Linked DNA regions of Actinomadura rubteroloni. The protein of the gene in region 1 interacts with the protein of each later gene in a pairwise test. Links are inferred from orthologs where the notes say so. Each region holds a gene or a part of one and is shown in the gene's direction. Other genes may lie near its edges.

The links.
Region 2: the proteins of BTM25_RS22210 (region 1) and rsfS interact in binary tests that used the Escherichia coli proteins (3 or more experiments, as listed by UniProt). The link is inferred for Actinomadura rubteroloni from one-to-one orthologs.

What each region holds. Positions count from the first base shown.
Region 1 is NZ_MTBP01000003.1:177,965-181,276, reverse strand. The notes cover bases 217-3,216. They hold BTM25_RS22210 (ATP-binding protein), read left to right. Parts: upstream 217-1,176; coding sequence 1,177-2,256; downstream 2,257-3,216. Other genes in these bases: BTM25_RS22205 (DUF5682 family protein), read left to right, coding at 2,253-3,216; BTM25_RS22215 (DUF5691 domain-containing protein), read left to right, coding at 217-1,180. Also shown: more of BTM25_RS22215, read left to right, coding at 1-216; more of BTM25_RS22205, read left to right, coding at 3,217-3,312.
Region 2 is NZ_MTBP01000001.1:2,532,183-2,535,229, forward strand. Bases 9-2,743 are described here. They hold rsfS (ribosome silencing factor), read left to right. Parts: upstream 9-1,042; coding sequence 1,043-1,444; downstream 1,445-2,743. Other genes in these bases: BTM25_RS11255 (M48 family metallopeptidase), read right to left, coding at 9-172; nadD (nicotinate-nucleotide adenylyltransferase), read left to right, coding at 279-881; BTM25_RS11270 (histidine phosphatase family protein), read left to right, coding at 1,437-2,090; BTM25_RS11280 (hypothetical protein), read left to right, coding at 2,444-2,689. In the rest of the region: more of BTM25_RS11255, read right to left, coding at 1-8. UniProt on the Escherichia coli protein: Functions as a ribosomal silencing factor. Interacts with ribosomal protein uL14 (rplN), blocking formation of intersubunit bridge B8.

The sequences.
Region 1 (3,312 bases):
GCGCGCCCACCGGGACCTGCGCGGCGACCTCGCGGCCGTCGTCGGGCGGCGCGGCGTGTGGCTGGCGCTCCAGAACCCGCGCTGGGCGTACGTCATCGCGCTCGCCGCCGATCCCGGCACCGACGACCCGGGCGTCTGGTCCACCGGCACGCGCGAGCAGCGCGTCGCCCACCTCGCCCGGTCGCGCCGCGCCGATCCGGACCGGGCGCGCGCGGAACTCGCGGCGGTGTGGCGCGGCGAGCGCGCCCCCGACCGCGCCGAGTTCGCCGCCGCGCTCGCGACCGGGCTGTCGGCGGCCGACGAGGAGTTCCTGGAGGCCGCGCTGGACGACCGGGCGGGCGAGGTCCGCGCGACGGCGGCGGCGCTGCTGGCGCAGTTGCCCGGCTCGGCGCTCGGCGCGCGGATGGCGGTGCGGGCGCGCGGATGCGTCCGGCCCGAACGCCGCACCCTGCGCGGACGCGCCCAGACGTGGATCGCGGTCACGCCGCCCGCCGAGCACGACGAGGGCATGGCCCGCGACGGCGTCCCGTTCCACCCCGAGGGGTCGTTCGCGCCGGGCCGCACGCCGGCGCCCCAGCAGGCGTGGCTGCGCGAGATCCTGGCCCGCACCCCGCTCGCGACCTGGCCGGACGTGTTCGCCCTGCCGCCCGCCGAGATCCTCGCGCTGCCCGTCACCAGCGGCGCCGAGCCCGGCCGGGGCGCCCGCGACGTCCATCTCGGGCTGGCCCGCGCGGCGCTGTGGCAGCGCGACGCGGTGTGGGCGCGGGCCCTGCTGGACGGCGGCGTGCTGCTGGACGCCCCCGCCGTCCTCGCCGACCTGGCCGGGGTGCTGCCGCCCGCCGAACGGGCCGGGGCCGCGGCCGGGCTCGTCCGCTGGATCGCCGACCCGAAGGTGCTGGCCGAGCAGGTCCTCGCGCGGCTGCCGTCCCCCTGGACGGGCGACCTCGCCGCGACGGTGGCGGGCACGATCGCGACCCTGCTGGACCGTCCGGCCGGGACGGCGAACACCGCCCTGCGCGCCCTCGCCCGCGACGCCGGGCACCGCCTGGACCCGGCCCTGGCCGACCGCTACGCCGACCGTTTCGCCGGGCTCGGCACCCCCGAGACCGTGACCGTCCGGGACGCGCTCGTCGCGACCCTGCGCTACCGCCACGCCATGGTGAAGGAGCTTCATCCGTGACCGACGTCCTGCGGCCGCACGCCGAACAGGAGTTCGCCGCCGAACTCGCCCTGCTCGCCGAGCACGACGACCGGCCGCGCCCGCCCGGCTGGAAATTGTCGCCGTGGGCCGTCACCGCCTACCTGCTCGGCGGCGAACTGCCGGGCGGCGCGGTGGTCAGCCCGAAGTACGTGGGGCCGCGCCGGCTGGTGGAGGTCGCCGTCGCGACGCTCGCGACCGACCGCGCGCTGCTGCTGCTCGGCGTGCCGGGCACCGCGAAGACGTGGGTGTCGGAGCATCTGGCCGCCGCGATCAGCGGCGACTCGACGCTGCTGGTCCAGGGGACGGCCGGGACGTCGGAGGAGGCCGTCCGGTACGGGTGGAACTACGCGCGGCTGCTCGCCGAGGGCCCGTCGGCGGCGGCGCTGGTGGAGAGCCCGCTGCTGCGCGCGATGCGGCGCGGCGCGGTCGCGCGCGTCGAGGAGCTGACCCGGATGCCGGGCGACGTCCAGGACGCGCTGATCACCATGCTGTCGGAGAAGACGCTGCCCGTCCCGGAACTGAACACCGAGGTGCAGGCGCGGCCGGGCTTCACGGTCATCGCGACCGCCAACGACCGGGACCGGGGCGTGAACGAGCTGTCGAGCGCGCTGCGCCGCCGGTTCAACACGGTCGTGCTGCCGCTGCCGGAGACCGTCGAGGACGAGGTCGCGATCGTCGCGCGGCGCGTCGAGCAGCTCGGGACGGCGCTGGAGCTGCCCGCCGCGCCCGCCGGGCTGGCCGAGATCCGGCGCGTCGTCACGGTGTTCCGCGAGCTGCGGTCGGGCCACTCGGCGGACGGCCGGACGACGCTGAAGGTCCCGAGCGGCACGCTGAGCACCGCCGAGGCGATCTCGGTGGTGACGGGCGGGCTCGCGCTCGCGGCGCACTTCGGGGACGGGACGCTGCGCCCGTCCGACGTCGCGGCCGGGATCGTCGGCGCGGTCGTGCAGGACCCGTCCGCCGACGCGGTCGCGTGGCAGGAGTACCTGGAGACGGTCGTGCGGACGCGCCCGGAGTGGAGCGACTTCTACCGGGCCTGCCGGGAACTGGCGTGACCAGCCCGGCGGTCCTCGAACCGGACGCCGCGCAGGCCGTCGTGGAGGTGTACGGGGTCCGGCACCACGGGCCGGGGTCGGCGCGCGCGGTGCGCCGGGCGCTGGCGGCGTTCGCGCCGGACGCGGTGCTGATCGAGGGGCCGCCGGAGGCCGACGCGCTCGTCGCGCTCGCCGCCGATCCGGACATGGCGCCGCCGGTCGCGCTGCTGGCCTACGCCGAGGGCGCCGAGCCGGGCCGCCGCGCGCTGTTCTGGCCGTTCGCCGAGTTCAGCCCGGAATGGCAGGCCCTGCGGTACGCGGCCGGCGCGGGCGTGCCGGTCCGGTTCTGCGACCTGCCCGCCGCGCACCGGCTCGCGCACGAGGAAGAACCAGGCGACGCGTCGGATCCGCGCGTCGACCCGCTGGCGACGCTCGCCGAGGCCGCCGGCTACGACGACGCCGAGCGCTGGTGGGACGACGTGGTGGAGCACCGCGTGGACGGCCCGTCCCCCTTCCCGGCGATCGCCGAGGCGATGGCCGAGCTGCGCGGCCCCGTCACGCCGGGCGCCGTGTCCGGCCGGGAGGCGTGCCGCGAGGCGTTCATGCGGCGGACGCTGCGCCGCGCCCGCCGCGACGGGTTCCGCCGGATCGCGGTGGTGTGCGGGGCGTGGCACGTCCCGGCGCTGCTGGCGGGGATCCCCGCCGCCCACGACGACCGGACGCTGCGCGGCCTGCCCCGCGCGAAGGTCGCGCTGACCTGGGTGCCGTGGACGCACGGGCGGCTCGCGGGCTGGTCCGGCTACGGCGCGGGCGTCCGCTCCCCCGGCTGGTACCACCACCTGTTCACCGCGCCGGACCGTCCGGTCGAGCGGTGGCTGACGGCGGCGGCGCGGGTGCTGCGCGCGGAGGACCTGCACGTCTCGTCGGCGGACGTCATCGAGGCGGTGCGGCTGGCAGAGGCCCTCGCGGCGCTGCGCGGCCGTCCGCTGGCCGGGCTGGACGAGGTGACCGAGGCCGTCCGGGCGGTGCTGTGCGGGGGCGCGGACGAGCCGGTCGCCCTGGTCGCGCAGCGGCTGG
Region 2 (3,047 bases), on another replicon or contig:
GGATCGCCCGCTCGTTGAACAGCCCCGAGAGCCGCCGCAGGACGACGTCGAAGCCGGTCAGGGAGCGCAGCGCGACCAGGGCCGAGCGGTCCGCAGGGTGTTCGTAGGCGCGGGAGCTGATCCCGGGAAAGCGCGTGCGCGCACGGTCCGGTGTGTTCGTCATGTCCGGCATGCTACGTCCGACGACCGGAACGTCCCGCGAGTTCCCCGGTTCCCGGGAATTGGGTCCCTGCGGGGCGGAAGATCGTCCCGGTTTCGGGACGACTATTCTCGTCGGCATGACGCAAAAGCGGCGGCTGGGGATCATGGGCGGGACGTTCGATCCCATCCACCACGGCCACCTCGTCGCGGCCAGCGAGGTCGCGCACGTGTTCGCGCTGGACGAGGTCGTGTTCGTGCCGACCGGGGTGTCCGCCCACAAGGGCCACACGAACGTCACCCCCGCCGAGGACCGCTACCTCATGGCCGTGATCGCCACCGCGTCCAATCCCCGCTTCTCGGTCAGCCGGATCGACATCGACCGTCCCGGCGCGACCTACACCGTCGACACCCTCCGCGACATGCGCGCCCTCCACGGCCCCGACACCGACCTGTTCTTCATCACCGGCGCGGACGCCCTGGAGAAGATGCTGACCTGGCACGACAGCGAAGAACTGTTCGGGCTCGCCCACTTCGTCGGCGTCACCCGTCCCGGCCACCGGCTCGCCGACCCCGGCCTGCCGTCGGGCCGCGTCAGCCTCATGGAGGTGCCGGCGCTCGCGATCTCGTCCACCGAGTGCCGCGACCGCGTCCAGGACGGCGAACCGATCTGGTACCTCGTTCCGGACGGGATCGTCCAGTACATCAACAAACGCTCCCTCTACCGGCCCGACGGCGGCTGAACAGGAAAGACGGAACGGGGACGCCGGATCCCGCCTACCCTGGAAGGGGCATGACCGGAGCCGGACGGACCATCCGGAACCGGTGGACAAGGGTCATTTCGGGGCCGCCATGAGAGGCTGTCCCGGAACCGACCCCCGACAGGGAGGATCGCGAGCGCATCGTGACCGCATCCGACAGGGCCGCGCAGCTCATCCGTACCGCCGCCGAAGCGGCGGGGGACAAGCTGGCCGACGACATCCTTGCCTACGACGTGAGCGAGCAGCTCGTCATCACCGACGCGTTCCTGCTCTGCTCGGCCGCCAACGACCGCCAGGTCCGCGCCATCGTCGACGAGATCGAGAAGCGCCTGCGCGACGAGACCGGGGCCAAGCCCGTCCGCCGCGAGGGCGAACGCGAGGGCCGCTGGATCCTCCTCGACTACGTGGACGTGATCGTCCACGTCCAGCACCAGGAGGACCGCGTGTACTACGCCCTCGAACGGCTCTGGAAGGACTGCCCGCTCATCGAGCTGCCCGAGGGCGTCAACACCCACCGCGCCCCCGTCGGGAGCGCCGGTGACTGAGACCCGCACCCCCGGCAAGCGCCGCCTCGTCCTGTGGCGCCACGGCCAGACGGCCTGGAACCTGGAGAACCGCTTCCAGGGCAAGACCGACGTCCCCCTCGACGACACCGGCCGCTCCCAGGCCCGCCGCGCCGCCGCCCTCCTCACCGCCCTGCGGCCCACCGCGCTCCTCGCCTCCCCGCTCCAGCGCGCCGCCGACACCGCGCAGGCCCTCGCCGACCTCACCGGCCTGCCCGTCCGGCACGACCGCGACCTCATCGAACGCGACGGCGGCGTCTGGGAAGGCCTCACAGGCGCCGAGATCCGCGAACGCTACCCCGCCGAGCAGGCCGTCTGGCAGCCGCCCGGCGGCGAGACCAGCGCCCAGGTCGCCAAACGCGTCGGCACCGCCCTCGACCGCGCCCTCGACGACCTGCCGCCCGCCGGCGTCCTCGTCGTCGCCTCCCACGGCGCCGCCCTCCGCCTCGGCCTCTGCCACCTCCTCGGCCTCCCCGAAGAGACCTGGGAACGCCTCGGCGGGCTCTCCAACTGCTGCTGGTCCGTCCTGTCCGAACGCCGCGACGGCGGCTTCCGCCTCACCGAGCACAACGCCGGAACGCTGCCCGAACCCGTCCTCGGCGACGACGGCCCCGCCGTCGGCCGCTGACCGTCCGCCCCGCGACAACCGATTCGACCCCCATCGCCACCTCGGCTAAACTGGCCACGCGCTACGGGATGAACGTCCACGTAGCCGCACGGGGCTATGGCGCAGTTGGTAGCGCGCCTCCATGGCATGGAGGAGGTCTGGGGTTCGAATCCCCATAGCTCCACGAGTCGGGCCACCGTGGTCGGCGCTTCGCGCCTTCCCCGGTGGCCCGCAGTGTTTTCCGGGGGGACGACCCCCCGAACCCCCCGATGTGGGGGCTCCGCCCCCACGCCCCCTCATTGGTGAGCCGACTCCGGAACTCCTTCTTCGGCTCGGCTGGGAATAAGGTCGATGCCGGGAAGGTATTTTGATCGGTGACGGAGACCAGTGGTTACATTATTCTCCCTCTGTTCGGCTTGATCGCCATCGGTCTCGGTGCGGCATGGCTGAAGTGGTCCCTTCGCTACATCGGGTGGATGAAAGGTTACGCGGGTCCCGACAGGGACCTGCGGTTGCAGGAATATGAGCCGCTGCGCCGCTCGGGCTACTTTCCCATAGCGGCTGGTATCATTTGTTTCATATCGACTGTCGTTTGGCTTATCAAGGCGTTGGTCAGGTGACGTGGGACAGGATCTTGTCGTTCGGCGATGGCTCGGCGAGGAAGTCCTCGCCACCGGAGTTTATTGATTTTTTGCTGACGTTCGTTCTTTCGCCTGTCATGCTGGCAATCGGCCTGGTCGTCCTGTTCAATGTCAACGGTGTGATAACCCGGTGGGCGCAGTCTCCCGAGGTGCCGGAGAAGTTGCGGCGGCTCCCCCCGTGGCGCGACAGGGATCTCGTACGGCAGCGGAGAATCACGGCTCGTATGGTCGGGTCCATGTTCGTCCTCGCCGGGGTGTTGGGACGATCGGTGTAATCCAGCGATGCATTGGCCTCCTTTTTCACTAGCCGGTCGGATCTGGAATCATTGGCGACCCT